DNA from 4 places in the Virgibacillus sp. Bac332 genome. Region 2 is predicted to be linked to each of the others. Evidence: riboswitches for the same ligand, from Rfam matches in the RefSeq annotation. Region 2 holds a riboswitch; each other region holds the start of a gene.

Region 1 (7,767 bases), 180 kb from region 2:
ATCAAATACAGTGTCTGTAATAAATTGGTGCTCCGGATTTTGAAACACGTATCCAATCTCTTTTCGCAATAATTTTTCCTTCCAATTACGGATAGGATGCTGACGTAGGAGAATGTCTCCGTGTGTAGGAGCTTCAATACCACTAAGTACTTTTGTTAACGATGTTTTGCCGCTTCCATTAGCTCCAATGATTGCTACAAATGAGCTCTCATACAGATCGAAATCAATTTGATGAAGTACCCTTTTTTGTTTTTTATTTTGAGTAACACGCGAAGCAGATAGTATAATGTCTGCTTGGTGAGCTGCTGGTATTGTCTTTTCTAAAAAGCTATTGTCCATATATGTAACTAATGATGGGGTATCCTTGATTGTTAACGGTGGACTGATATAAGCAGCTTTGTTTTGTTCGGCTGCTGTAAGTACAAGTTTTGTTATTTTTGGCAGGCAAATCCCCTCTTCTAGCACGCTTTCTTTATTATCCGAAATGATCCGTGCTAGTGGGCCATCATACATACATTTTCCGTCCTTAGATAATATGAAAGAACGGTCGATAAAAGATACCCAGCCTTCCAATTGATGTTCGATAACGATTATTCCCATTGATTTTTTCTGTTTAATGGTTTGAATAGTCTTGATAAATTCTTGAGTCGCTTGTGGATCTAAATTGGCAGTCGGTTCATCCAAGATAAGTATCTCTGGTTCTAGTGCTAGCACACAGGCTAATGCTAATTTTTGTTTTTGTCCTCCAGAAAGGGATGAAATGATAGAGTGCTTGTCATCCATTAAGTCAACCATTTGTAATACTTCGTCTATTTTTCTAGCTATTTCAAGCGGCGGTGTACAAATATTCTCTAGGCCAAAGGCAATTTCATCTTCTACCGTTAACATACAAAATTGGCTTTCTGGATCTTGGAATACGACGCCAACTTGTTTGCTAATTGTACCGGGATGTGCATCGTGTATAGATTGACCGAATATGGTAACATCACCTGTCATTTTACCGTCTAATTCGCGCGGGTATATACCATTTAAACAGTGTGTTAACGTACTTTTTCCGCTACCACTTGGTCCAAGTAGTAGCATGGTTTCCCCTCTGTCTAACTGAAAGCTCAGATTAGAGATGATTGGTTTATCATTATCTTCATGAAACCAGAGTGAAAGATTAGATACGTTGATCATGATGCGGAACGTTCCTTTCTGATTTGTTTACCAAGCGCAAAACTAGATAGTACGCCTGTTTTCGCGAGTGAATCACTAATTGCTTTTCCAAGCAAACCTGAAATGATTGCCCCACTAATCATTCTTATACATAACATACCTAATATGTATGGAGTACTTAAGGCAGCATAGCCTGATCTAAAATATCCCCAAACAAAACTAAATATAGCTGCTCCAACACCGGCTAACATTAGCACCCAAAGTGAATAGCGTTTCCATTTTGTTAGCGCAAAGGCAGCTTCTGCGCCAAGACCCTGTATAATACCCGTAATAATAATGATTGGTCCCATAGCATTACCGAGGAGCATTTCTACCGTTGCAGCAATTGTTTCTGACAAAAATGCAGCTCCGGGTTTACGAATGATATAAGCCGCAATAATGGATACAATAAACCAAATACCAAATATAAAGTCATATCCTATGGGTCCCATGAACGACACGAGAATTTTTCCAATAGGTAAAAATGCTAAATAAACGATACCGAAGACTACGGAAAGAACAGACATAACAATTATTTCCTTTAGCTTCCAATTATTCAAAGTATCTCCCCCTTTTTAGATGGGCTATTTGCAGATATGGTGGTTGTCATAACTAGATGTGATGAATAACTACTTTCTAAATTTGTAAAAACACGTTCAAGTCCATCGAATATAAGTTTTCCATCCCCGTCTAGCCTTGTAGCATAGTGGATAGAGCTAACCTTAACCCCATGGAGCTTCATTTCCTCAATTTGGTTATAAATGATGTTCATATAATTTCCTCCACCCAACGGATAAAGGGAAAATTTGCCGGCAACTTCTTGCTGAAGGTTATTTGTATTTAAATTTAATCGATGGTCGTCCGTTGATAGATATACATCCCCATCGGAGTCTCCCGGACAGCCGATGGAGTAGGTGGCACTAAACACGACATGGTGTCCTGTGCTAGCCGCATGCAAAAAAAGTGCCTTGGTTACATCAAAAACATGTGTGATCTTGCCACGTACACAGGTTTCTACATCTGTTGTTTTAATCCAAACCTTAGATGTATCTACGTTTTTCAGTGAAGTTGTAATTACATCTACAAATTGATCTGTCATTGGATAGATGGCAAAAGAGCAACCAGCAATCCGACTATTAATACAGTTCAATGCTTGTTCGTTCATATCATTTTCCTCCTAATAAATAGTCATGTCAGTGAAGTTATACATAAATAAAAAAGACTGCATTCTTTGGGAATGCAGTCTTCAAAAATATATGTAGGCTATGCCTATAAAACGATATATGAACGACTGCACTTCCCCACGCTAGTATTATCTAGATCGGGTTATAAGGGTCAGAGTAGTCTCTTCTCAGCCATGTACATAGCTCCCCTAGTGCAATTTAAAATAGATATGCAGTTTTTATGTATTTATATATACTACTAATAGAATAGTTCAATTAGTGCTTTTTGTAAATACGATAAGTGATATACTGTGAAATAAAGCAACTTATAGAACTGCTAGACTTTTTGACTTGATACCTCACATTGCAATGAAGTACATGAGCAATGTAATCAAAAGAGTAATAAGCTAAAATGTTGGGTGTATAAGAGAATAGTGAGCAGTTATCATTCTCTAGAATTATACTTATTCTGTATCCGATGTACCTCGTCCATTAACTCGTTGCCAATAATCGTAGTCATCTGATCGTATACAGCTTTCCATGCATTCTTCCATTGCTCTCTTTCTCTTGTTGTAAGAAAGTGAATAGTAACAACATCTTTTTTTCTTAATTCACGTGTATAATGATCATTCATCTCAATCGCGTGACGTTTCCCCCAATCCGTTGCTTCACTTAAGGCAGCTTGAATGGCTGATTGATTATATTCAGATAATGATTCCCAAAAAGGCTTATTAATAAAAACACCGTATCCGAGATAACCGTGATTGCTCATAGTTACAAACGGTTGATGCTCATAGAATTTTTTAGAGTAAATATTAGAAATCGTATTTTCCTGTCCATCAATAAAATGTACTTCCAAGTTTTGATAAGTTTTATTAAATGGTAAGCTACTTGTGCTAGCATGTACTTGATTAAATTGTTCCTTAATAACAGGACTAGGCATAATACGGAAATGGAGTCGGTTTACATCATCTGGTAGTTTGATAACGTGTACTTGATTCGTAAGCTGTTTATAACCGTTATACCAAAAAGTCAAGCCCTTCACGTTTGTATTATGAAGGTTTGCAAGCAATGTTTTCCCTATTTTACCCTCATATGCTTCCGTTACTGCCTCGTGTGTAGGGAATGCATAGGGGAGATCAAGGATACCCCATTTGGGAAATAGCTCACTTACCTTAGCTGTTGCCGGGGCAATCATTTCAACATTCCCATTTTGGATGGCTTCCCACTCATTGGTGTCATTATATAGAGACCCATTTGCATAAATGTGGACTTTGATTCTTCCATTTGTTTTTGCTTCTACAAGTTGAGCAAACTTCCGGGCTGTTTGTCCCTTTGGTGTGTCAGTCGCAACAACATGACTAAACCGAATGATGATTTGTTCACGTAATCCCTCTTGTTCATCATCATAATCATCTGTTCCACGAATTGTCTCGAAGTCAATTCCAATTACGACAGCGGAAACAAGTCCTGTTATAATAAATGTTAGAATTATAAAAAAGTTTCGCAAATAATTACCTCCATGAACTAAATAGAGAAAGTTCAGTGTGTGGTCATTCATCCCGCATATAACCGCAGTAAGCTCCCGCTTCAAGTAATAAAGAGAAACCAATATGGGCGATGGATCGACTGCCGGTAAATGTCCGATTGGTTCGGGCCTCCATGGAAGTAGGTCACAAAGGCGTTGCCACAGGAAGTGGCGAATGAAGCCTTTGTACGTATTTGTTTTAGTAAAAACGGACGGAAGTTTTACTTTATCCCGCATATAACTGGCAGTAAGATACCCACTTCAAGCAATAAAGAGAAACCAAAATGGGAAGTGTGGAACAACTGCCAGTAAATGTCCGATTGGTTCACCTAACCATCCGTGGGGATAAACAAAACCCCCCCACGGATGGAAGTTTCACTTTATTTTATCATAATATTCTATCAATCATTAAACTTAAGGAGAAGTGGGGAATGGTAAGTCTTCGTAAAATGCCAATTAGACTAAAGATTATGATTCTATCTTTTGGGATTGTTCTATTTACGCTCTTAATTGGTGGCATTATGCTTATCGGCAATCTTTTTCAAGGAAAAGAAGAAGGGCTTGGTGAGCGTGGACTTATGACAGGGAGGATCGTGGCGAACTTACCAGAAATAAAGGATTCAATTGTAAAAGCACGAGGCTGGAAAACAATCAATCCAATTGTTGAGCGAATACGTACGATTAATCAAGTTGATTACATTGTTGTTTTAAATATGAACCGTATCAGATTCTCCCATCCAATCGAAAAACAGCTCGGAACGGTATCGTCAGGGAAGGATGAAGGGGCTGCTTTTGCTGAGCATAGTTATGTTTCAAAAGCGAAGGGGGAACAAGGAACTGCTATCCGTTCTTTTGTTCCAATTGTTAATGATAGCTTTGAACAAATAGGAGTAGTGCTTGTCGGAAATATGCTCCCATCATTTTGGAACATACTTTTATCTATACGAGTAGAAATAATGATCATTGCTTTACTGACAATAGCCTTTGGAATCATTGGTTCTTATTTATTGGCAAGACATGTTAAAGAACAGACGTTTTGGATGGAGCCATATGAGATAGCGAGGGTGCTAAAAGAGAGAACAACAGTTTTTCAAGCAATGCATGAAGGCGTTATTGCTGTAGATCGTGATGAGCGGTTAGTTGTTTTTAATGAAAAGGCAAAAGAGATTTTACATATTGAAATGGATGTTAATGATGCTCTCATGAGTACGGTCTTGAAAGACAAAGTAATGGTACAGCAATTAAGAGGGCAGACGGCAGCTTATAATGAAACATTGAGAGTTCATGAGAAGCTAATTATGTTAAATCGGATTCCAATAGAAATAGAAAACGAACGGATAGGCTGTGTGGTGGTTTTTCAAGATCGGACAGAAGTTACAAAGATGGCAGAGGAGTTAACAGGTGTAAAAGCTTTTGTCGATGCATTACGTGTTCAAAATCATGAACATATGAATAAGCTTCATACAATTGCAGGATTAATTCAGTTAGAAGAAAATGAGCGAGCGTTGGAATATGTTTTCCAAACGACACAGAAGCAGGCGTCCTTAACAAGGTTCATGATGCAACGAATTAAAAGTTATAGTATTGCAGGTTTGCTTATTAGCAAGATACGTAGAGGTGAAGAGCTAGGAATTGATGTTAGAGTGGATGGTCAAACGTCAATAAAAGCATTTCCAACTGTGTTTAACAATCATGATATGGTGCTCATACTAGGGAATTTAATTGAAAACGCAATTGACGCATGTGCTATATCAGAGATAAAGCAAAAAAGGATTAATATCACAATTTATCAAAATGAAACGGATTGTATGATAAAAATCATTGATAATGGAATTGGTATCGTTGATACGGATCGAATTTTTGAAAAGGGCTATACGACCAAAGGGAAATCCGGATCAGGAATTGGCCTATATTTAATACAGCAAATGATATCCAAGGCAGAAGGGACTATATCAGTTGATTCAGTATTACATCAGGGGACACAAATTATTATAACGATTCCAATGATGTTGAGAAAGGAAGGGTTCCGTGATAAGAGATTCAGAAGTGAAAGTATTGCTGATTGAGGACGACCCTATGGTACAAGAAGTCAATAAAAGAATGGTAGAAAGGGTAGAGGGCTTTCACGTTATTGCAATAGCCGAAAACGGGAAGCAAGGCTTGGAATTATGTCAATACAACAATCCCGATCTCGTTCTGCTGGATATCTATATGCCTGAACAAGATGGTATCGCAGCACTTAAAGCGTTAAGGGAGTTAGAGTTGGATTTGGAGGTGATTATCATTTCCGCAGCTAATGAAATGAATATGGTTCGTAATATGCTACATCACGGAGCTCTCGATTATCGTCGCCAATTTAATGCAAGTGAAAAGGTAGATCAGCAAACGATTGATGTCTTAATGATGCAGAATGAACAGAATAGTAGACAAGGACATTTGCTGCCTAAAGGCTTAAATAAACAAACATTGAATCAAGTAATTGAATTTTTAGGCTCCCAGAATGAGCCTGCTTCAGCAGATAAAGCAGCTGAAAGTATAGGTATTGCACGGGTTACCGCAAGGAGATATTTGGATTACTTAGAGAAGATGGATCGCGTAGAGATTATCCTCCAGTATGGTGTGGTTGGTAGACCAGTTAATCGATACAAGCTTATTTAATGGCTATCTAAAAGACCAATATGAACAAAATGTACAATATGTTCATATTATTCTTAAAATAAAATGAAATCGTTATCATATAGAAAAGGATTTTAAAGGAGGGTACTTGTTTTGAAAAAATACCTTGTGTTGATATGTATGTTTTCAATTATTATCGCTTTATCAGCTTGTGGAGAGGAAGAAGCAGCCGAACATTCGGAGGAAGTTAGTGGTGATGGTCAACCAATTGTTTTTGGGACTGGCGGTACTTCGGGAACGTACTACCCCATTGGCGGAGCATTAAAGCCTATTTTTGAAGAAAGTGATTATATTAATAATGTCACTGTCGAGTCTACTGGTGCTTCCGTAGCGAATATTCAGAATATGCAGGATGGGTTAAATCAGATGAGTATTATTATGAGTGATGTAGGTTACGATGCGCTTCAAGGAAAGGGACAGTTTGAAGGTAATCAAGTGGATGTGCAAGCAATGGCTGGTATGTATCAAAATGTTGTTCAAGTTGTCGCAACAGCGGACAGTGGAATCGAAGCAATCGAAGATTTGGAAGGAAAACGTGTTGGTGTTGGTAAAGTTGGTTCAGGAGTCGAGCAAAGCGCTAAAAAGGTATTAGAGGTACTTGGATTATCATACGATGATCTTTCCAAAGTAACGCATACTGGTTATGCGGATAGTGTACAGGAAATGAAAAACGGAAATTTAGATGCAGCATTCTTCACCTCTGGAGTACCGAATAGTAATATAACTGATTTAATGCAGCAAAACGAAGTAGTATTTGTAGAAATTAACGGTGAAATTGCAAAAAAACTAATGGAGGCGTATCCATTCTATAAAGAATTTACGATTCCAGCTAGAGATGAGGCGATGTATAACCTAGATCGAAAGGTAAATACGGTTGGTATTCAAAACATAATTACTGTTTCTCCAGAGCTTAGCGAAGATCTCGTATATGATTTGACGAAACGATATTACGATTATTTAGGAAGCGAAGAGGTATCTATAAGTGCATTAAAACAACTCGATCGGGATGACTTGGCCGAAGGTTTGGTAGTCCCAATCCATTCAGGTGCTAAAAAGTTTTATGAAGAACAGGGGATTTTAAAATAAGATGCTTCAATAAAAGGATGTCGCGACTTAAATGGATAGTGATAACGATTATAATGGTTGGGCTAGGTGTGTTGCTCGTACCAGTAAATGCAATACTTGTATCACAAGGAACAACCA
Region 2 (7,767 bases):
TAGCTTCTAGAGCATGATTAGTTGTTAAGCATGCAGTTAGAATAGCTCCTAATAAGCAGCCTGCACCAGTAATTTTTTCTAGCCATACATGACCAGTCGTGTTGTGAATTATTTTCCCTTCACTGTAAATTACATCCGTCTCACCAGTAACTACAGCAGTTGTATGATAGGCTTTGGCAACTTTAACGACAATTTCTTCTAGATTACCGTCCCCAATTGACTCAACACCTTTTGTTTTCCAAGGGATCTCCACAAGCTGTGCCATTTCGCCAGCATTACCTTTGATTGCGGTAAACTGTACTTCGTGTAGCAAATGCTTTACAGCTTCTTGGCGAAAGGTTGTAGCCGCTACGCCAACTGGGTCAAGTACGACAGGGATACCTTTTTTATTTGCGGCTATTCCTGCTAGTTTCATAGCTGATAGCTCGTTTAAAGTTGTTGTACCAATATTAATAAGTACACCATTCGCAGCGGTAGCCATTTCTTTAGCCTCTTGTTCTGCTTTTGCCATTATCGGTGCTCCACCAAAGGCTAACAGACCATTAGCTGTAAAATTCATGACTACTTCATTGGTTAAGTTATGGATCAATGGTTTTTGTTCTCTAACTGCTTGAATAATGGATTGTGTCATTGTTCCACCCTTTCTTTGCGTACCGCCCAATGATTTGTAGGTCCGTTACCGGCACCAAGTGAAAAGGAGTATTGAATAGCAGCTGTTACATACTGTTTCGCCTGCTTTACAGCTTCGTAAAGTGGTAGACCTTTACTTAGATGAGCAGTAATTGCCGCTGAATACGTACAACCTGTACCATGTGTATTCTTTGTTTGAAACCGCTCTGCTTCGAACGTGTAAAGCTTATTCCCATCATATAAATAGTCGACGGCTTTACCTTGCAGGTGGCCACCTTTAACAAGTGCTGCGCGTGCTCCAAAGCTTTTGACGATCTCGAAAGCCGCTTCTTGCAAATCACTTGTATTATCAATAGATTGTCCTGTAATATACTGTGCTTCAGGAATATTAGGAGTAACTACAGTCGCTAATGGTAATAGCTGCTGTTTGAGAAACGATCGAGCATCTTCCGATATTAATGGATCGCCACTAGTTGCAACCATGACAGGGTCCATGACATAGTTCACAACTGATTTGGACAAGTGCTCTGCAATAACCTGCATCATATCTTTGTTCGCAATCATACCTGTTTTTATGCTATGCACAGGCATATCTGATATAACTGAGTTTAGTTGCTCATTTATCATCGTAACAGGTAGATGGTGTACGTTTTGCACACCGGTTGTATTTTGTGCCACAACAGAGGTGATTACAGACATTCCATATACGGTTAGTTCTTGAAATGTTTTTAGGTCTGCCTGTATGCCAGCACCGCCACTCGGATCTGTTCCAGCAATAGTCAGCGCGCAAGGTATGCTAGCCATTAGCTGTTCACCTTTTCTGCGTTTGGCCATGATTCACATGTGTAGGCCATTTCCCAGAATTTAAGCTCCAGCTGGCAGCTTTTTCGAAAAGCTTCTCTAATGAGATCTTTTTCATCCTTGGCAGCATTTTCTGCAAGTATATCCAACCGTTTTCTCAATTCAAAGGTGGTATTATCTACATCACCACTTGCATAGAAACTAATCCAATCGTAAAAAGGGTGATCTTTATTAGGATTATACTGCTCCATTAATTCCCTACCAATTTCTAAGTATGTCCAAGGGCATGGAAGTAGAGCTCCTAGTATCTCACTAGACGTTCCCATTTGTGCATGATACATCATATGTTTAATGTAATGATCTGCAGTAGGTGGCAAAGGGTGTCCTTGTAAGGACGCATAGTCCACACCGATATGATTGCAGAAGTTATGATGTGGGTGGATTTCATCGTTTAATATAAAATTTATTTGATCAAAGAAATAAGCAATATCATCACGTTTCTTTGATTTGGATAGCGCTATTCCATAAATTTGCATAAAGGCATTTAAGTATTCAAAGTCCGCTTTAATATAATGTGCGAGCGCATCTTTAGAAATCTCGCCAGTCCCTATCCCCTGAACAAAGGGATGATTAAAAATAAGCTGGAAAATATCATTGTTTTCTTCTCTTAATTGATCAGTGAAATTCATATTTAGCCTCCTTCTATTATGGGAAGCCACTAGAGGTGTAAAAGTAGATAAATAGAGGATAATAATATGTTCCCCACTACTTTCCTGCGCTGGTATTATCCAGATCAGGTTCAAAGGGACAAAGGAAAAGTCCTTATCTCAGCAACAAAGCGCCCCTAGTAGTTTCCTTGTACGCGTATCGTATCTTCTTGCTTTACTCGTAATAAAATGAACCAGCCAATAAATGCGCCAGTTATGCTACTTACCAAAAACGATGGCATGAAAATGAAAGCGCCAGCAGCACTGTCCATAAACAATTTAGCAAATGGAACCGCTATGAATGATCCGATAATACCAGTACCAATGCTTTCTCCGATCACAGCCCACAGCTTTCTACCAAACCACTGATAAAAAAGCCCAGCAAGGAAAGCACCAACCATTGCTCCCGGAAAAGCAAGTAATGTACCAATCCCCAGCATATTTCGTAAAATTCCAATCATAAAAGCTATGACTACGGCTGGACCAGGTCCCAGTATTACTGCCGCCATTACATTTACTGCGTGCTGCACTGGATACGCTTTAGCAATTCCAGCAGGAAACCATAAGAATTGTGCTCCTAATGTTCCAATTGCTACGAAAATTGCCATCAATGTTAATACGTGCGTTCTTCTCACTTATTCCCTCCTTTCTATAAAAAGTGAGCATAGGACAACAATAGGAATTACCGACAATATGCGGTATAGCTTACGTCCTACACGCCTCTCCCCAGTAGCTATGGATGCTAAAGGTAGACAGCAAAGCATAATATACATCCACTCTGTTCTTATGAAAAAAACCAGATCCTCCATGGACCTGGCTTTGTGTAAGAAAATAGAAAGACGTTGCGTCTACTACTTCCCTCCGCTGGTATTAACCAGATCAGGTCCATAAGAGTTAGAAACGTCACGTGTTTCCTCTCAGCCCACATATTGGGCACCCCTAGTAGTTAAGTAACTTGTGAATTTAATTATGCTTTCAGCAACTAACAGAATCAAGCATAACAAATATATTGTTATTTGTCATGGGAAAAAAGGAATATAGCGTCTACCATTTAAAGCGCCTTTTTTTAATAGGCTTATTTGATAGGTTATCATCTATTATTTTATTTATGTTTATATGATAATGGTGGAATTAGTGATCCATAGAAATAAATGCCCTTACAGCTTAGTAAATGTAGCATATGGTAAATAGAAATTTATTATAGAAAGGATGAATCTAATTGGCACTTACTCCTTCTAAAATTAAACAAGTACTTCTAAATTTAATAAATGAACAAGTTCAAATTACTACTGCTTTTGGAATGGTAACGGGAACAGTTGATCAGGTTAAGAATGATTATACTGTCATTATCGAGGGATCTGGCGACCAAGTTTTGGTGAGACTGTATAAAATTGAGCTTATTAGTGAGCTATAAAGGAGGAATATAGATGTTCCAAATAAATCTTTTTGCCGAACTTTTAACGCGTATAGGCTCTGATGCTGAAATAGCTACTGATAATAATTTAATAGAAGGTACGCTTCTAAAGGTAACTTCACAATTGGTAATCGTTAACGATAATAGTGGTTATGGGCCTCAAGAAATATATATAGCATTTAATGCTATTAATTTTGTACGATTTTCTTAAGAATAATAAAGTTAGGTTTTGTTGGTTTAACAGTATTACTTTTGATTAAAAAGTATAACTTCTCGATTTGAAGGAGTTATACTTTTTTTAGTTATGCACCGTGCATGGATGAAAACTTGGCGTTGAAAGTCTGCTACAAGCTTGGCAGTAGGAACTGTTAGCGCATGGAAATGGCTATCGTGTGGTAGTGACTGAAAGAAGCTGGGCGTAAACTTCTGAACTGACGAACAGAAACTAGACAGAAGGTTTGATTAGTTCAGATAAGTCTGTAACATAAGACAAAGTCCAATACTGCCCATACAGCAAATTTAGCAGTTATATCGGAGGAAAGTTTTCATTCTAACAGGGAGAGATCTTATGAGGGGGCTGTGAGAGTTATAGGATAACGAGCCGATACAACCAAGATGGTGTATCTGATCTGTTAGAGAGGATTCTTTCAAGAAATAATCTCAATTAAGCTTATCTTCAAGTAGTCAGAAATAAAGGTACAACAGGGGGGGCGGGTATGTTGTGTGATCAGATGTATAGGTAAAAGTTATGGTATTGAGCATTAGGGAAATGGCAGAACGAGAGTCTGTCAGGTGAATATTATGGAAACGAAACCATTGAACCACTGAGGAAGTATCGAAAGTGTATAGAAGTCATCAAACTGAGGGGAAGTCATTTACTCAGGATCAGTTCGGAAGAAACCTGTTTACTGTCCGTTCGGTAGAGGGACAGATCCTTATAATACCATGGTGAAGAAAGAGTAGTTTAAGTATCTACAGGATGGTAATAATACAGATTGTCCATGATGTTCCTGTAACAAATCAGTTATAAGGAAATCTCTATCTTCATTACAATAAGGTCTAAGAAGAATTCATAGTAAAGTAGACCAACTGAATTCGGCTCAAATAGGTTAATGACGTTTTTGGTGTTTTTTTATTAGAGGGGACTTGGTACTGAAAAATCAGCATATAATTTCTGAAACAGGCGGAGTAGATTGCCTGTTTCAGAGAATATTTAGATAAACAAAAATTCTTAGAGTTTAGGGGAAAAAAGAACGTATTACATGATTTTAAATTGAATGACTAATAAAGAAGAAACAATTGTTTTAAATTGACCAATAATAACCACACTTAAATAATCCCATTGCGATTTTGGTTTTAACTCTTGTAATGGCGTGGTTTTAATTTTAATAATCATCGGTACCCAAGTTTGAAAATAAATATTTATATGAATGATATGATTAACCAGCGAATATAAATAAAATTAGACACTAATTATTCATACTTTCTAAGACTGGTTTGGTATTTGAATTTTCCCTATAAAAATTTGTTCTCGTTGTTTATTTTACTAATTTCCTTACTAATTTGATTGGTAATTAATAATGCTTTTATTCCTTCATTTCCTGATACAGAAGGTTCTCTTTTGACCTTAATACAGTTTATGAAATCAGTTAGCTGTACTTGTAGTGGATGTATAGAATCATCCACCTTAATAGTTTTGGTGAGAATAGAGCTTCGTATGTTGATTTCTTTTTTTAATAAATTGACGTCTATAAAAGCATCTTCGGTGAGAATTTGTATGGTTCTAATTTTATTTTTAGATTTAAAACTAGATGACAGCTTTACGATTGTCTCTTGTGAAGACTTGGCAATGACCACAGCATGCTTAATTGTACCGTCAATTATTTTTCCTAACGCCTTAACTTCCATGAGTTTATCCTTAAGAATCTCTTGCAAAATATAAAGGTCATGGATCATTAAATCCTCTACAACATCGATATTTTTAATTCTTTTATGGTAGGGGCTCATACGCTGAAATTCAATGCCAATTATTTTTTTATTTTCTAATACCTTTAGAAGTTCCTGAATTACGGGATTAAAAAGCTCAATGTGGCCAACTTGAAGTATGACCCCTGATTTTAAAGATTTATAAAGCAAATCTTTTGCTTGTTCTACTGTACTGGTCATAGGTTTTTCTAATAACATGTGTACTTTATTATCAATACACTTTAAACCAATATCATAATGAAACTTAGTTGGGACAGCTATACTAACAGCGTCAACTTCTTTTAAGAGATTATCCAATGATGGGAAAGGCTTCATATTGTATTTTTTAGCAATTTCATTTCTTTTCGTTTCATCTATATCATATATACCTATTAGTTGGCAGTGATGATACATAGACGAATACGTTCGTATATGATTTTCTCCCATATTACCAGTTCCAATTACACCAACTCTCATATAATTCTCCTCACTTTGAATACGAATTATTTACATGTTATGCATTAGCTAGAAAGTGAGGTAGACTGTCATAACGACAAATTTTAAAATTGGCAATTGGCCTGTGCGCGAATGATAGGAAGGAGTGTCAACATGATCAAATTGCTCTTAATTGCAGAAGACACTTCTAAATTGATCAATAGGAATTTTTATTATTTAGAGCAGGAACTTAAAAATATGGTACATTTAACATTATGGAGACAGTCTGGACACATTGACTATATATTAAGGAAACTAGAAACTAGACCCGATTTTATAGTACTTTTAAATGATATTGATCGACATATGTCACCAAAGATAAACGGCCTTGCTCATATTGATATACCAACTGGTTTATTTGTAAATGATGTCCATCGCTTTATAAGCCTTAGACGAAATTTTATTAATAAAAATAATATAGATTACTTGTTTTCTATCATTAGAGATAAATTTTTAACATTATATCCTGAATTTCAAGATAAAATGGAATGGTTTCCGCATTTCGTCAATATAGATGTATGTAAAGACTATAAGTTAAAAAAAGATATCAACTTACTACTGATGGGAGCTGTAAGTGATACGTATCCCTTAAGGCAAAAAATCATAAAGACGTATGAGGGGAATGCTGATTTTATTTATCACAGGCATCCAGGTTATCAAAGTTTCAGAGAAAAAGAACAAGAAAAGATGATGGAGCACAATTATGCAAAAGAGTTGAACAGATCCAAGCTATTTTTTACTTGCCCATCTAGACATAATTATCCAGTTCTGAAATATTTTGAAGCACTTGCTTGTAAAACATTGCTATTAGCCCCTACCTTTAAAGAATTAGAAGATATAGGTTTTACTCCAGGAGTACATTTTGTAGCAATCGATGAAATTAATTTTGAAGAAAAGGCAGCATATTTTTTAGCTCATGAAACGGAACGGAAACAAATAATTGAACAAGGATACCGGTTTATTCATCAACACCATACTGTTCAACACCGAGCACAGCAATTAGTTAAGAAAATAGAAAAGATACTTCAATCACAATAATGGGAGGTTTTTGTTTGTCTTCTATACCTGAAAGCACGCAGATTGGTCATCATGTTACAATTGAGGATGACGTCACAGTTGGAGAGAATGTTGTAATTGGCCATAACTCTGTGATCTTAGAGGGAACAAAAATTGATAACAATGTAACGATTGGCTGTAATTGTGTTCTTGGTATCAAGCCAGCTATTAACCAAAGAATGCGGAAAACGTCGAATATTACCGAGTTAGTAATTAAAGCTGGTACACGGATTGGTCATCTAGTATCTATCTACGCTGGTACTCAAGTTGGCGAAGAGGTATTCATTGGTGATCATGCGAGTATCAGAGAAAATACGATAGTCGGTGATAAAACGGTTATCGGTAGAGCAGCGATAGTTGAACTAAATACACAAATTGGAGACTCTTGTACCATTCAAACAATGGCATATATTACAGGGGATACCATAATAGAAGATAATGTATTTGTTGGTCCCTGTGTATCAATGTCTAATGATAAGTATATGGGAGCGCAAAGTTATAGCTTAAAGGGACCTTTTATTAAAAATGGTGCCAAAATTGGAAATAATGCATCATTACTACCGGGGGTCAATATTGGAAACAACACGATAGTCGGTGCAGGTTCTGTTGTTACAAAGCATTTAGAAAATGGTGTAATAGCCGTAGGCATACCCGCAAAAATAATAGGTTTATCAGAAGAGAGTTGATTTAGATGGATAC
Region 3 (7,767 bases), 1.9 Mb from region 2:
CTTCTTCTATATTATGCGTTACGAAAAGGATTGATCGTTGATGCTCATTCCACATTGCTAATAACCACTTTTGCATGTCCAAACGGGTAAATTCATCCAATGCGGAAAATGGTTCATCTAAACAAATAACAGGCTGGGGACTTAAAATACTGCGTACAAAAGAAGCGCGCTGCTTCATTCCTCCAGATAATTCATGGGGATATGCATTTTCATATCCTTTTAAGCCAGCTCGTTCTAGCATTCGTTTTGCTTCTAATTCATCTTTTCTACCTGCAATTTCTGCCGCTAAGACAACATTTTGTAAAATCGAACGCCAAGGAAGTAAGGAATCTGATTGAGGCATATAGCTGATGAATCCCCGTTTGCCGATAATCTCTTTTCCATTTAATTTAATCGTACCGGAATTAGGTGAGGTAATCCCTCCAATCAGTCGAAATAACGTGCTCTTCCCACTTCCTGATGGTCCAACAATCGAAACAAACTCTCCGTTTCGCACCGTTAATGAAATACGATTAAGAATAGTAGTTTCCCCATATTTTTTTGTTAGATTTACAAGTTCTAAGTTACTCACTGATCTTCCCTTCTTCCGGTTTCCATTTAATTACTCTTTTTTCAATTAATGAAATACAACCAAAAAACAATAAACTTAACAGCACTATAAATAAGATAGCAACAAAGACACGATCTGTTCGGAAAGACGAAGATGCCAAAGTCATATATACTCCAATTCCTTCACTTGCACCAAGCCATTCAGATATCACCGCTCCCATTACGCTATATGTCGCCGATATCTTTAAACCACTAAACAAAGAAGGTAATCCATATGGCCACTCTAGCTTACGAAAGATTTGCCCTTTACTGGCACCTGTCATTTGCATATAGTGTTTCAGTTCTCCACTTGTTTGTCTAAATCCATCTAAAGCTGCTATAGTTATTGGAAAAAAACAAACAAGTGTAATAACAATTAATTTCGGCAATATTCCAAAACCAAACCAAATTACTAATAAGGGAGCTAAAATAATAATAGGTATATTCTGTGATATTATTAATAATGGATAAAAGGCTTCCCTAACTGTCGGAATGAGATGAAGACAAACAGCAACGAGCGTACCTACACTGCTGCCTATCATAAATCCGATAATCGATAGTTGGATAGTCGATTGTAGATGACTAGCATAATTTGGCCAGCCATTGACAGCTTCTTGCCATATTACACTTGGAGCAGGTAGTAGCCAAGCTGGGATCGAAAAAATACGACAAGCTATTTCCCAACTGATAAGGAAAAGGATGAGGACCAGAGCTGGTCGCCATCCCTTTTCTCGCAATCTTCTCATTAGCGATACTTCTCCGTTAATTGTTCCATGGAAGCTCCAGAAGGTTGATAAAGAACCTTCACCTGTGAAATAACATTTTCACAACCAATTTCAGTCATCCTTTTATTCATCTTCTCAATAATTCCAAATAGTTCTGCAAGATCACCTTGCATTGTAGTTTCTAGTGGACTTACCTGATACTTAACTCCGGAATGATCGATAATCTTAATCGCTTCATCCACATACGGAATAACATCTTCACCATTTTTCGTTTTCGGGATAATTTGAATACTAACTAGTGCATCTGCCATCATTTATTCCTCCTTTGTTTCTGGTAAAAACTCATTTGTAAATGCTTTTTCACTATCTAACGGTTTATCTAACAGCTCATTCTCATACATCCAATTGGCGTAATTCTCCCATACCTCTTGCTTTTGTTTCCCCCACTGGTCCGCATCATCTTGATACTTTGACGCTAACCAAGCTTGACTTGCTTTTACTAATTCTGCATCCAAATCAGGAACAGCGTTAATTAAGATATCAGCGGCTTCCTCTGGTTGCTCAATTGCTAGATTATAACCTTTAGATACTGCAGCTAAGAATTGCTTAACTGTTTCTGGATCATCTTTGATCATTTTTTCATTGGTAGCTAAAACCGGCGTGTAATAATCTAAATTTGACGAATAATCGGTTAAATACACCATATTAATTTCTTCATCACGGAGCTCTGCCTCTACACCAGTCCAACCATAATAAATCCACGCAAAATCAATATCTCTTTTCACCGCAGTAAAAAAGTCCGTATCGCCCATGTTGATAATATCAACTGATTCTACATTAGCATTTTCCTGCTGCATGAGTGAGGTTAGAACCGCTTTTTCTACCGGAGCTCCCCAGCCACCATATGTTTTATCTTCAAAATCTTTAGGTGTAGTAATCTGTTTATTCTTGGGTGAGGCAAAACCTGAGGTATTATGCTGTATAACAGCAGCAATGGAAACAATCGGTATATCTTGTACACGAGCTTCAGTAATCCCCTCCTGATAACTCACACCAAAATCTGCTTTACCAGATGCAATTAACTGATCTGCTCCCGCTTCACCAGGCATAATTATGTCCACATCAAGGCCTTGCTCTTCAAAATATCCCTTCTCTTTTGCAACATATAATCCTGTATGATTCGTATTTGGTGTCCAATCAAGTACAACAGAGATCTTTTTCTTTTCTGTTGAGTCATTGTTCTGCTGACTTTGTTCTTTCTCTTCTGTACCACATGCCGTTAATATAAGCAGTGTAATCCCTAAACTAAGCAGTAAAAGCTTCTTCAATGTTTTCCTCCTCTTGAATACCTTTCTCATTGTAAGGAACAGCGTATGTATCATCTTGTTTGACTGTAATTCCTTCGCTAAGAATAAAAGCGCAAACACCCGATTAGCAACGCAGCGACGATTCAACGGAGATAAAGGACTCACGGTGAGCTTGCGAGCCGATGATGATTTAGATTAGGGCGATTCATGATGAAGTAGCCTAGTTTCTGGGCGCTGGAGCTGGACGCAGCTCAACACGCAAATTTTATAATTTCTTAGACTATAAAAAATGCCCTAGATGGTTAATCACCATTAGGGCATATACAACTTAATATTTGATGTATCAAACATGTTCCCTACGCTGGTTTAAACCAGATCAGGTTCTAAGAGTCAGTACCTTACGGATACAATCTCAACCAGCAACACTGGTCCCCCTACAACTTTAGTATTCTATTATTAATTCCATAGTAACTATGACATAATTCGTCCATTTAATCAAGTTTAAGAAACTCAAAAAATATAGAAACTTCTATGAACATAGAAGCAACTTCTGCATAAAGTGACACTTTAATCAGTGGGGGTTTTATTTATCCCACATTGATTGTTAGCACCACAGACCTAAAATCCTTTGAACCGACCGGACATTTACCGGCAATCGATCCTCCACTTCCCCATAGTGGTTTTACTTTATTGCTTAAAGTGGATTATTACTGCCAGTTATATGTGTGGGATAAACCTATAAAAAACCTCTTAAAGTATAACCACCATACCTTAAGAGGTTTTCTTCCCTATTTATTTAGGTTATAGAACGCTGTCTTACCAGCATATTCACCCATGCCTGCTAGCTCATCTTCAATGCGAAGCAGTTGATTGTATTTAGCTACACGATCTGTTCGAGAAGGTGCACCTGTTTTGATCTGACCTGCATTAGTCGCTACAGCAATGTCAGCGATCGTTGCATCTTCTGTTTCTCCTGAACGGTGTGAGATAACCGCTGTATAGCCAGCGCGTTTTGCCATTTCGATTGCTTCGAACGTCTCTGTTAATGTACCGATTTGATTAACTTTTACTAAGATAGAGTTTCCAATACCTTGTTCAATACCTTTGGAAAGCTTATTAGTATTTGTTACAAATAAATCATCTCCGACAAGCTGTACTCGTCCACCAAGACGATCTGTTAATACTTTAAATCCATCCCAATCATTTTCATCTAGTCCATCTTCAATGGAGATAATTGGGTATTTGTTGATCATGTCTTCATACCAATCAACCATCTCTTCAGAAGTACGAACAACACCTTCACCTTTTAGATTATATTTACCATCTTCATATATTTCTGAAGCAGCAACATCCATTGCAAGCTTCACTTCTTCTCCTGGCTTGTAACCAGCAGCTTCAATTGCTTCCACAATTGTTTGTAAAGCTTCTTCATTAGAAGCAAGGTTTGGTGCAAATCCGCCTTCGTCACCAACAGCTGTGTTATACCCCTTTGATTTTAATACATTTTTCAATGAATGGAAAATTTCAGCACCCGTACGTAGTGCTTCTTGGAACGTTTCTGCTCCAACTGGCATAACCATAAACTCTTGAATATCTACGTTATTATCGGCATGCTCACCACCATTAAGAATATTCATCATTGGTGTTGGTAGGGTTTTTGCATTAAATCCACCGAGGTAGTTATATAACGGTACTTCAAGATAACTAGCAGCAGCATGTGCTACAGCCATGGATACACCAAGAATTGCGTTAGCACCAAGTTTGCCTTTATTTTCAGTTCCATCTAATTCGATCATTAACGCATCGATGATATTCTGACGAGTAACATCAATCCCAAGTAATTCAGGTGCAATTATTTCATTTACGTTTTGAACTGCTTTTAGAACACCTTTTCCAAGATAACGATCTTTATCACCATCACGTAATTCCACAGCCTCGTATTCACCGGTAGATGCACCGCTTGGCACAAGTGCAGAACCGAAGGCACCTGATTCTGTAAATACTTCCACTTCAACTGTCGGGTTACCGCGTGAGTCTAATACTTCACGTGCATATACATCAGTAATGTATGGCATAATTTTTCTCTCCTTTAATTTCCTTTTATTTAATTAATGATTCGCCAGTCATTTCTTCTGGTTTTTCAATACCTAGTAAATCCAATAAGGTTGGTGATAGATCAGCTAAAATCCCACCATCTCGTAATGTTATATTTTCTTCTGTCACAATTACCGGAACAGGATTTGTCGTATGAGCAGTCATTGGCTTACCTTCAAGCGTAACTACCTCATCAGAATTACCGTGATCAGCAGTAATAATGGCATTCCCGCCAAGCTCTTTAATTTTATCAACAATTTTCCCTAGACATTCATCAACTACTTCAATTGCTTTAATAGTCGGCTGTAATTTACCAGAATGTCCAACCATGTCCGGGTTAGCAAAGTTCAAGATAATTGCATTGTGTTCACCAGCATCAAGTTCTTTGAGCAACGCGTCCGTCACTCCATAAGCACTCATTTCTGGTTTTAAATCATATGTTGCAACCTTTGGCGAATCAATCAATACACGTTTTTCACCATCAAATTCTTTCTCACGACCACCACTCATAAAGAAAGTGACATGTGGATATTTTTCTGTCTCAGCAATACGTAATTGCTTCAAATTATGCTGAGATAATACTTCGCCAACTGTATTATCTAGGTTAACAGGTTCGTAAGCAACATAGCCATCGACTGTTTCACTAAAATTCGTTAACATTACAAAGTCCAAATTTTTTGGCACGTGCTCACCACGATCAAAATCACGAAAATCTTCATTTGCAAAGGTACGTGAAATCTGAATAGCGCGATCTGGACGGAAGTTATAAAAGATTATAGAATCTCCATCTTTAATTTTCCCAACTGCTTCACCGTTTTCATCTGTGATGACAGATGGTATAACAAACTCATCGTAAATTTCATTTGCATATGAATCGTCAACAACCTCTATTGGGTCTTGATATGCTGGTCCTTCTCCATATACCATTGCATCATACGCTTTTTTCACACGATCCCAACGTTTGTCACGATCCATGGAATAATAGCGGCCTGAAATGGTTGCAAATTGACCAACACCGTATTCCTTGATCTTATCCTGCGTTTGTTTAATATATTCTTTCGCTGTTTGCGGACCAACATCTCGTCCATCAAGAAATGCATGGATGTACACTTCTTTCAACTCATTATCTTTTGCTAGTTTTAATAAAGCAAATAAATGATTGATATGACTATGCACGCCTCCATCGGAAAGCAATCCAAAAACATGCAATGCTTTTTTGTTTTTCTTCGCATTTTCTATTGATTTTTTAAAGGCCTCTTTTTCAAAGAACTCGCCATTCTTAATGGACAAATTCACACGAGTTAAACTTTGATAAACGATGCGCCCAGCTCCAATATTTAAATGCCCGACCTCGGAGTTTCCCATTTGCCCTTCAGGTAGACCAACTGCCTCACCACATGCTGTTAATTGATTGTGAGCATAGGTATTCCAATAACGATCAAAGTTAGGAGTATTGGCTTGCTTTACAGCATTTCCTTTTTCCTCATCACGAAGAGCGAAGCCATCCAAGATGATTAATGCTGCTAATTTATCCTGTTTCATTTTTTACCTGCCTCCACTAATTGTAAGAAGGATTCTGGTTGAAGGCTAGCACCACCAACTAATGCACCGTCAATATCGGATTGTGCTAGTAACTCCTCTATATTAGCTGGTTTTACACTTCCACCATATTGAATAACTACATGGTCTGCTGTTTCCTTTGAAGTAAGTTTTGCAATAACTTGTCTAATATATGCACATACTTCATTTGCTTCAGCACTTGTAGCTGTTTTACCTGTACCAATTGCCCAAATCGGTTCATAAGCTATGATCGTTTCAGCCACTTGTTGGTCTGATAGACCTTCTAAAGCTTTAATCACTTGGTTTTCGACATGATCCATTGTTTCATTTGCCTCACGCTGTTCTAGGGTTTCACCAACACAAACAATTGGAACTAAATGATGATTAAATGCAGCATGAACTTTTTTATTCACCGTTTCGTCCGTTTCATTATAATATTCTCGTCGCTCCGAATGTCCAAGTACAACATGCGTTATACCTAAATCCTCTAGCATAACTGGACTTACTTCACCGGTAAAAGCTCCACTTTCTTCATAGTGCATCGTTTGTGCAGCAACTTTAAGATTTGTATCTTTTGTTTTATCAACAAGAGATGCTAAAAATGGGAATGGCGCACAAACAATTGCCTCTACATTCTTATCTTCAGGTATTTCTGCTCCGACTTCATCAACAAATTGATTCGCTTCTGTTGAAACTTTGTTCATCTTCCAGTTTCCAGCAATTACTTTCTTGCGCATCTTCTCACCTCATTATGTTTTATTATTTATCACTTAATGCTTCGACACCAGGTAGCACTTTTCCTTCCATAAATTCAAGGGATGCACCACCACCAGTTGAAACATGATCCATTTTTTCACTAAGATCAAATTTTTCAACAGCAGCAGCAGAATCGCCACCGCCAATTACAGTATATCCTTCTGTCGTTGCTAATGCATTTGCAACTGCCTTTGTGCCATTGGCAAATGCTTCCATTTCAAACACACCCATTGGTCCATTCCAGATGATTAGTTTCGAATCAGCAACGATTTGTGCATATTTCTTACTTGTTGCCGGTCCAATATCTAACGCTTCCCAATCAGCAGGAATCTGATCAATTGCTATTTCTTTCGTATTAGCCGTTTCCGCAAAGTCATCTGCTACAATCACATCAACGGGAAGGACAAAATTAACACCTTTATCCTCTGCTTTTTTCATAAAATCCTTAGCGAGTTCGATCTTATCTTCCTCTAACAAAGAGTTACCAATTTCGTACCCTTGTGCTTTAATAAAGGTATAAGCTAAACCGCCGCCGATAATTAAATTATCTACTTTATCAAGTAAATTATCAATGACATTTATTTTATCTTTTACTTTAGCTCCACCAATTATTGCCGTAAATGGTCGTTCCGGATTATCCAATGCTTTCCCTAATACTTCAATTTCTTTTTCCATTAAGAAACCTGCAGCAGCAGGAAGCTTCTCAGCAATACCTGTTGTTGAAGCATGAGCGCGAT
Region 4 (7,767 bases), 1.4 Mb from region 2:
ACCCTGAGCAGCTAGAATTATTAAAAAAGCAGCCAACATTAATCACCAATGCATTGGAAGAAACACTGCGATTTAATGGTCCGGTTGAATACAGTACATCGCGTTGGGCTGGAGAAGATATCCTATTTAAAGGACAATCTATGAAAAAAGGGGATCTAGTCATCATTTCCCTTAATTCTGCCAATCACGATCCAGAGCAATTCAAAGATCCAGAAATTCTAGATATTACGCGAGAAAAAAGTAAGCATTTAGCATTTGGTAAGGGAATTCACGCATGCTTAGGTGCTCCGCTTGCTCGTTTAGAAGGTGAAATTGCGATTTCTAGCTTCTTTAAACGTTATCCGCACGCTGCCTTGAATATTACCAAACAAGATTTAGTATGGAGAACAGGCATGATTGTACGCGGTGTGAAAAGACTACCCATCCTTCTTAATCATTAAAGTAATTAGCGTTTCGTAGTGAAAAAGGATAAAACGTATGGGAGGCAATCGAGTGAGAGGGAAAGCGAAGTACAGCATTTTCCCTCTCACCAACGTTTTTTTATAATCATGCTTTTATTAATCTTTTTCCTGTTAATTCCCTCTTTGTAGGGAGCATTTAAATTGGATCCATTTCTCACCGATAATGATGTAATAAGTTATCTTTGAATCTATTCCTTATAAAACTTATACTTACCGTAGATCGCTATAGAAAGGATGATTCATATGGGACAAGTTATCAAAGGTAAAGTTGCCTACATTACAGGTGCTAGTAGTGGTATTGGACGAACTACTGCTCTCGTATTAGCAAAAGAGGGAGTCCATGTTGGCCTAATCGCCCGCACAAAAAGCAAGCTAGAAGAAGTTGCAAAGGAAGCAGCAGCCCATGGTGTTAAAGCAAGCTTTGCTACTGCTGATATAGCTAATCTAGAAGAAGTTGAGCAAGCGATTGATTACTTACAAAAAGAAATTGGCTCAGCAGATATACTTATAAATAATGCTGGTATTGGAGCATACGGTGCTTTTCTAGAGATGGACCCAGTAACATGGAAGCATACTTTCGAGGTTAATGTTTTTGGAACATACCACGTTACACGTGCTGTCTTGCCACAAATGGTTGAAAAGAATCAAGGAGACATTATTACTATTTCTTCTAGTAATGGACTAAAAGGCACAGCAGGTTCTACCTCCTATAGTGGATCTAAATTTGCTATTCAAGGTATGACAGAAGCACTAATGCAGGAAGTTCGTAAAAACAATATTCGCGTGTTCACGATGAATCCAAGTCTTGTTGCTACAGAACTTGCCTTCGGAGACCAATTAGCAGAAAAAAATGAGGATAAGTATATGCAGCCTGAAGATCTAGCGGAATATATGGTCGCTCAACTAAAACTACATCCTCGTATTTTCATTAAACAATCTTTACAATGGGCAACAAACCCATTTTAAGATAAGTTGTATAGGTCCACTTTTAAAATTAACAAAGCAGAAGCCCCATCCCTTGGTCTTCTGCTTTCACTTACTTTATAAGTGTATTAGATTAGTAACCTCACCCTTCAACTATCTACATAGCAATATTAAACCATGTATCCTTATTTCATGACAGAAGATCTGTGGATAGCAGATGGAACAGTAGTAGCCCCATTCCATAACGCTTCACGATCCTCTTCCTAATACTAGCTATAATCGGATAATACTATGACCAACGTTTGCTTGATCACCTGTCTTATAATATTTCCTTTTATTCCCTCCACTGGCTTCCGCCGTCATATTCTACTTTATAGAGAAAAAACTTCATCCAGTGTACCACCTTAAAAACTACGCGCCAATATAGCGCTGATATAATTGCTTGGCAGTATTCACATCGCTAACGCCATGTATTAAGGTTCTGCCATCTTGAAACACGACAAAACGAACATCGTCAATTTCAAAAATGAGGACTTCACCATTATCTCTAATTTTATCCGTAAGGTTACCGATCTCTTTCACTAAATTAGAAACTGATAAGCTCCCTTTTTCTCCTGGTCTTACTTGTACCGTATCTCTTCCACAAAGCATAGCCGTTTTCAACCCTTTTTCCTTGGTTAAATAAGGATAAATTGCTGATTGAGAACAAGATGAACAAATGGGATCTACTAACCTACTTACATTAATCGCACTATATGACCGTCCCCATATATCGACTTGTACTAACTCCGGAGATGTACCATTATCTGTTAAGTATTTTAAGCACTCCGTTGTCTGATAGGCAGCTGTCACCTGTACCGCAGGAGAAATAATTCCAACCGTATCACAGGTTTTCCCTTCCTGAGGAAGGTGATCAATTAAACATTGTAAACAAGGAGTTTTTCCAGGAATAATGGTAAGTGCGATGGCAGTACTCTGTAAGCAGCCACCATATGCCCAAGGTTTACGATGTTTTGCTAACACATCATTCATTACAAAACGCGTTTGAAAATTATCTGTTCCATCAATAACAAAATCGGCATCTTGTACTATTTTCTCTCCATTCTCCTCAGAAAACTCTTCTACAATTCCCGTAATCTCCACTTCCGGATTAATCGCTTTTAATCTTCGTTGAGCTGCTTTTGCCTTCGTTCGATTCTGTCTCGCATCATCTTCTGTATAAAGCTGCTGACGCTGAAGATTACTAAGTTCGATATAATCGCGATCAACCAGCGTCAGCTTACCTATTCCTGCTCGAACAAGCATTTCCGCATTTGCACTTCCTAATGCTCCAGCGCCAATTACGACAACATGTTTGGTCACTAATTGGCGCTGGCCAGTCTGTCCAATTGGGGCAAAGCGTTCCTGGCGAGCATACCGTCCTGTTATCATTCAATCATCGCCGTCTCTGGACTACTCTTCATTCCGTACATTCGTTTGGGAATACGGCCTGCTTTATATCCTAATCGTCCAGATTGTACAGCCAACCTCATCGCTTCCGCCATTTGAATTGGATCTTTTGCGCCAGATACAGCTGTATTTAATAAAACCCCATCTGCTCCAAGCTCCATGGCATAAGCGGCATCACTCGGAGAACCAATCCCTGCATCGACAATTACGGGGATGTCGGATTGTTCGATAATAAATTGCAAATTCATTGTATTAATAATGCCTTGACCCGATCCAATTGGTGAAGCCCCTGGCATAATTGCATGTACACCTGCTTCTTCCAATCGTTTTGCTAATACAACATCATCAGAGGTATAGGTTAATACAGTGAAGCCCTCCTCTAGCAGTTGTACTGAAGCTTTCATCGTTTCAAAAGGATCAGGCAGCAAGGTTTTCTCACAACCGATAACTTCCACTTTAATCATGTCACATAAACCTGTAGCCTTAGCTAAACGGGCAATTCTTACCGCCTCATTTGCTGTCTTAGCGCCAGCAGTATTTGGTAGTAAATCATATTGCTGCAAATCTAATTCTTCTAACAGATTCGGCTCGTTTTCATCAAATATGTTCATTCTCCTGACGGCAAAGGTTAATATTTCTGTTTTGGATGCTATCACCGCCTTCTTTTGACTTTGAAATGTCGGGTACTTTCCAGTACCTAGCATCAGTCGGGAATGAAATGATTTTCCGCCAATTGTTAACATGACTTATCCTCCTCCTACAAAATGAACAATTTCAATAGTATCCCCATTAGTTAATATTGTTTCGTCATACACTGTTTTATTAATAATTTGTTGATTCTGTTCGACTACCGCGAGTTTCGCTTGAATGTTAAAGCTTTTTAGTAACTCGCCAATAGTTGAATCCTTAGCTACCTCCACCTGACGTCCGTTCACGTGTATCTGCATATGTGATCCCCTCTTTCCTGAAACGATTTGGTGTAAAAAGACGCTGGATCGATGATGGTACATAACGCTTTAAGACCATATCACTAACTAGTTTCCCTGTAGCAGGAGCAAGAAGAATACCATTTCGATAATGTCCGGTTGCAAAATACAAATGGGGAATCTCAGGATGTTCTCCAATAATTGGCTTACCATCTTTGGTGCCCGGACGAACACCAGTCCAACAGCTATGCAGTTCTTCCTGCTTAAACGATGGGAACAACTTCAATAAGTGATTCATTAATTCAAAAATGCCACCTGTTGACGTATAACTATTGCTATCATCATGATAGCTAGTTGCACCAATAATATAGCGTCCGTCTCGTTTTGGTACCAAATACAGATTGTGAAAGAATAACGTCTGCTGAATAGATTGAATGCTTGGCTTTATGGCAAAGCATTCTCCTTTTGTTGGGACCATTGGATTCATTAATCCTGTCGCTTCAAACCACCTCCCACTTTTTACACCTGCCGCTACAACAACATGATCAGCTGAGATAACATCGTTATCGATTTGAATATGAAAAACATCATGGTCATGGACTATTTCTCCAACTTGACAATTCTCGATCAACTGACCTCCCATTGATAAAGATGCCTGTTTAAAAGCTTCACACACTTTCAATGGTTCTACATGTCCATCTCGCCGCATATATAATCCCCCTACTGCCTGGGATAAAGCTGATGTTCGTTTCCTAATCCCTTCCGCATCCAACCATTCTAAGCCTTCAAATGCATTTTGTTTTGCTCGCAGTCTTTGCTTCTGTTCTTCATTCGTAGCTATCTCGAGTATACCGTTGGTGGAAAGCTGAATATCAATCCCTGATAACGAAAATAGTTCTTTGCTTAGAGATGCATACATATTTCTACTTGCTTGGCAAAATTGATAATACGTACCTTCCTGATCATTTTCTGTGTGTACACCAAGCATGCCCGCAGCAGCTTGTGTAGCTTTTCTTCCACTTCTACCTTGTTCAATTACCGTCGTTACAACCCTACTTTTACTTAAATAGTAAGCAATGGATTGCCCAATAACGCCTCCACCTATAACCACTACATCAACGTGTCTCTTCATATCGATTCACCTCCTTTCGAAACGATTGCACTGCCTGCAGTGGATTATTTTGACTAAAAACACCTGACATTACAGCAATCCCACTTGCCTTCGCTTGATAAATATCCGTTACCTTTGCGCTTGTGATTCCACCGATTGCATAAACGGGAATGCTCACCTCTTTTGCAACTGCTGCTAATTTCTCTACTCCTTTTGGTTTCACCCCTTTCTTGCTCGCTGTCGAAAAGACATGACCATACAAAATATACTTAGCACCTAGCTGCTCCGCTCTCTTAGCTACTTCGTTGGAGTGCGTCGATACCCCTACTTGTAAACCGGGGGATTGTTTTCGGAGATCGTGTACCTCTTGTATTCGCTTTTCTGAAAGGTGAAGTGTCTTCACATTCGTTTCACCAGGTAGTGTTGTATGGCCATGAATAATTAGTTTTTCTTCCGGAACTCCTTGTGCAAGCACACGTTGAATGAACAAAGAATAGTCCTGCTCGGTCATTTGTTTTTCTCGTAGAATGACAGCATCAAGATAGGGAATAATACTCGCTATTGTCTGGATAAGGTATTTCTCCTCCTGTTCACCGGTAGTCACCGCAATTAGTTTCATCACTTCCTCTCCTTTTCTACAAAAAAATGCCACTTTTCCAGCAAAGGAAAAGTGGCATGAATCTATAACGATATCCTAAAAAAGGTATATGTCGCTGATACACACTACTCCTGTCACTTTCCTCCGCTGGTTCTTACTCCAGTTCAGGTTCAAAGGGTCTCCATGTCACACATAGATCTCAGCCATTACGTAAAGGCACCCCTAGTGAAGCGTAATTTAATTATTCAATATGCATTTGTCTATAAAATACATGATTTTGGACTATTCGTCTACCAAAAATGAACAATTTTCTATTTTTTTGCCATTCTCTACTAACAAAAGAGCTGACCTAATGAGCCAGCCCCTTAACATCTCTTTTATTTGGTATAGCGTTTAACTTCATCAATCTTTTGTTCTTTTGCAAGTTCACGAGTTGCGCGTGGCGCGGTCCAAAATGTGGTTAACATGAGTAACGATACAGGAACAGCCGTCACCACAATAAAGGATTGTAGCGATCCAACACTATCCTCGCCAATAGTGATGAGTACAGTTGCGACAAGTCCCATAAGAATTGCCCAGAACACACGCAGGAATTTCGATGGATCTCCATTACCTGTAATCGCCATCGAGATGGTTAATGACATCGAATCGGTTGTCGTTAATACAAACACAATAGTTGCTACTAAAAAGAAGAAACCGATAATCGTACCAAGTGGCAATTGTTCTGCGATAGCAATCATAGCTGCTGGAGGTCCAGCACTATTTAAAGCTTCAGATACGGCACCAGGGTTATTCATTTCAGCAAAAATCCCTGTGCCACCAACAACTGTAAACCAGAACGTCGTTACCACAGGTGCAATTACCGCAACAGCAGTTACAAGCTCTCGAATTGTGCGACCACGAGAAATACGACTAACAAACATCGCCATCATTGGACCATAGCCAATGAACCAAGCAAAGAAAAAAACGGTCCATAAGCCAAGCCAAGCTCCATCTCCACGGAAGGTGTTTAAGGTTAGGAAGTCTTGGACATATAATCCAAATGATTGCAAATAGGAATCAAAAATAAATAATGCTGGACCTAGAATAATCACAGCAACCATTAAACAAACTGCGAGAATAATATTATAGCTGCTTAAAATTTGGATTCCTTTATGAATTCCTGTCGCAGCAGAAATCCCAGCTGCTAGAACAATAACGATAACAATAAGACATTGTACAAATAAATTATTTGGTACACCGAACAATGCACTTAATCCATAACCTGCTTGTAATCCAAGGAATCCAATTGGACCAATCGTACCAGCTGCCACTGACACAATCGAAAAGGCATCAACAAACGTACCAAGTGCACTTTTTTTCATAATCTTATCGCCAAAGATCGGATAAAGCATCGATCTTGGCTTTAATGGTGCATTTCGATGATAATGGGAATACATGAATACAATCGTACCTAATGTTCCTAAAATTGCCCATGAGACAAAACCCCAATCGACAAAACTTGCTGCAAGTGCAGGTACTACTGCTTCTGTAGTCCCAGCCTCAATTCCTGAGAAATGTGGTGGGATGGTTAAAAAATGGCTCAACGGTTCTGCCGCTGCCCAAAAAACACCACCTGCCGCTAGCAGCGTACACATAATAATCGAAATCCACTTGAACGTTCCAATCTCAGGCTTTTCTAATTTTCCTAAACGAATTTTCCCAAACTTTGAATACCCAAGTATTAATGCAATGACTAGAGTTCCTACCATTAGAACTTGATATATCGAGCCGAAATAGGTTACCGACCAATTAAACATCGTATTAACTACATAGGTGACCATTTCCTGGTTTATTAATGCAAGAATTACAAAGGCAAGTAGCGCCCCTCCACTTAGAAAAAGAACTGGCTTATCTATGGTTTGATCTTGCTTCTTTCTATTCTTCAACAATCTGCTCCTCTCAATTCTATACAAAAAAATCTCACATAACCATATACTGACCTTTTTGCTTTTCACTTATTTAGTCAGTTGTATGTGAGATTTAATAAGCATTTTTAAATTAACATACAGCGTTAAAGGATACATTTTTTCCGAAAACCTGTCAAGTTTAATAAATTACCAAAGGAAGAATGCAGTCTTACTAACTTTTGATTATAATTTTTCCATAAAGTGAAACTTTAATCAATGAGGGTTTTGGTTTCTCCCTACCACAAGGGTGTGACTTAAATGCCTTTGAACCAATATTGGCAGTCTCCCATTTACCAACATTGATTTCACTTTATTGGGTTGAAGTGAGAGGCTTACTACCAGTTATATA

Evidence for each region. A riboswitch is a leader RNA that binds a small molecule or an ion and turns the genes downstream of it on or off. The one in region 2 is predicted to bind thiamine pyrophosphate.
Region 1: linked by a shared signal. The riboswitch ahead of D9782_RS06755 (YkoF family thiamine/hydroxymethylpyrimidine-binding protein) and the one ahead of tenA (thiaminase II) in region 2 are both predicted to bind thiamine pyrophosphate.
Region 3: linked by a shared signal. The riboswitch ahead of D9782_RS20915 (ABC transporter substrate-binding protein) and the one ahead of tenA (thiaminase II) in region 2 are both predicted to bind thiamine pyrophosphate.
Region 4: linked by a shared signal. The riboswitch ahead of D9782_RS00830 (thiamine phosphate synthase) and the one ahead of tenA (thiaminase II) in region 2 are both predicted to bind thiamine pyrophosphate.

The regions. Positions count from the first base shown of each region.
Region 1 is NZ_CP033046.1:1,409,051-1,416,817, forward strand. It holds gene D9782_RS06745 (ABC transporter ATP-binding protein) at 1-1,179, opposite strand, end outside; gene D9782_RS06750 (ECF transporter S component) at 1,176-1,757, opposite strand; gene D9782_RS06755 (YkoF family thiamine/hydroxymethylpyrimidine-binding protein) at 1,754-2,362, opposite strand; TPP riboswitch at 2,479-2,581, opposite strand; gene D9782_RS06760 (DctP family TRAP transporter solute-binding subunit) at 2,806-3,870, opposite strand; gene D9782_RS06765 (ATP-binding protein) at 4,320-5,954, shown strand; gene D9782_RS06770 (response regulator) at 5,917-6,546, shown strand; gene D9782_RS06775 (TAXI family TRAP transporter solute-binding subunit) at 6,658-7,650, shown strand; gene D9782_RS06780 (DUF1850 domain-containing protein) at 7,668-7,767, shown strand, end outside.
Region 2 is NZ_CP033046.1:1,584,348-1,592,114, forward strand. It holds gene thiM (hydroxyethylthiazole kinase) at 1-631, opposite strand, end outside; gene thiD (bifunctional hydroxymethylpyrimidine kinase/phosphomethylpyrimidine kinase) at 628-1,434, opposite strand; gene tenA (thiaminase II) at 1,434-2,120, opposite strand; TPP riboswitch at 2,185-2,287, opposite strand; gene thiW (energy coupling factor transporter S component ThiW) at 2,276-2,773, opposite strand; TPP riboswitch at 2,978-3,089, opposite strand; gene D9782_RS07600 (DUF2642 domain-containing protein) at 3,358-3,552, shown strand; gene D9782_RS07605 (hypothetical protein) at 3,566-3,763, shown strand; gene D9782_RS07610 (Gfo/Idh/MocA family protein) at 5,068-5,994, opposite strand; gene D9782_RS07615 (glycosyltransferase) at 6,127-7,050, shown strand; gene D9782_RS07620 (acyltransferase) at 7,065-7,754, shown strand; gene D9782_RS07625 (D-glucuronyl C5-epimerase family protein) at 7,760-7,767, shown strand, end outside.
Region 3 is NZ_CP033046.1:4,260,027-4,267,793, forward strand. It holds gene D9782_RS20900 (ABC transporter ATP-binding protein) at 1-571, opposite strand, end outside; gene D9782_RS20905 (ABC transporter permease) at 564-1,334, opposite strand; gene D9782_RS20910 (thiamine-binding protein) at 1,334-1,624, opposite strand; gene D9782_RS20915 (ABC transporter substrate-binding protein) at 1,628-2,641, opposite strand; TPP riboswitch at 2,957-3,066, opposite strand; gene eno (phosphopyruvate hydratase) at 3,409-4,695, opposite strand; gene gpmI (2,3-bisphosphoglycerate-independent phosphoglycerate mutase) at 4,721-6,256, opposite strand; gene tpiA (triose-phosphate isomerase) at 6,253-7,011, opposite strand; gene pgk (phosphoglycerate kinase) at 7,034-7,767, opposite strand, start outside.
Region 4 is NZ_CP033046.1:165,255-173,021, forward strand. It holds gene D9782_RS00800 (cytochrome P450 family protein) at 1-440, shown strand, start outside; gene D9782_RS00805 (3-ketoacyl-ACP reductase) at 705-1,427, shown strand; gene D9782_RS00810 (ThiF family adenylyltransferase) at 1,797-2,813, opposite strand; gene D9782_RS00815 (thiazole synthase) at 2,813-3,577, opposite strand; gene thiS (sulfur carrier protein ThiS) at 3,581-3,781, opposite strand; gene thiO (glycine oxidase ThiO) at 3,741-4,892, opposite strand; gene D9782_RS00830 (thiamine phosphate synthase) at 4,876-5,490, opposite strand; TPP riboswitch at 5,592-5,703, opposite strand; gene D9782_RS00835 (BCCT family transporter) at 5,847-7,397, opposite strand.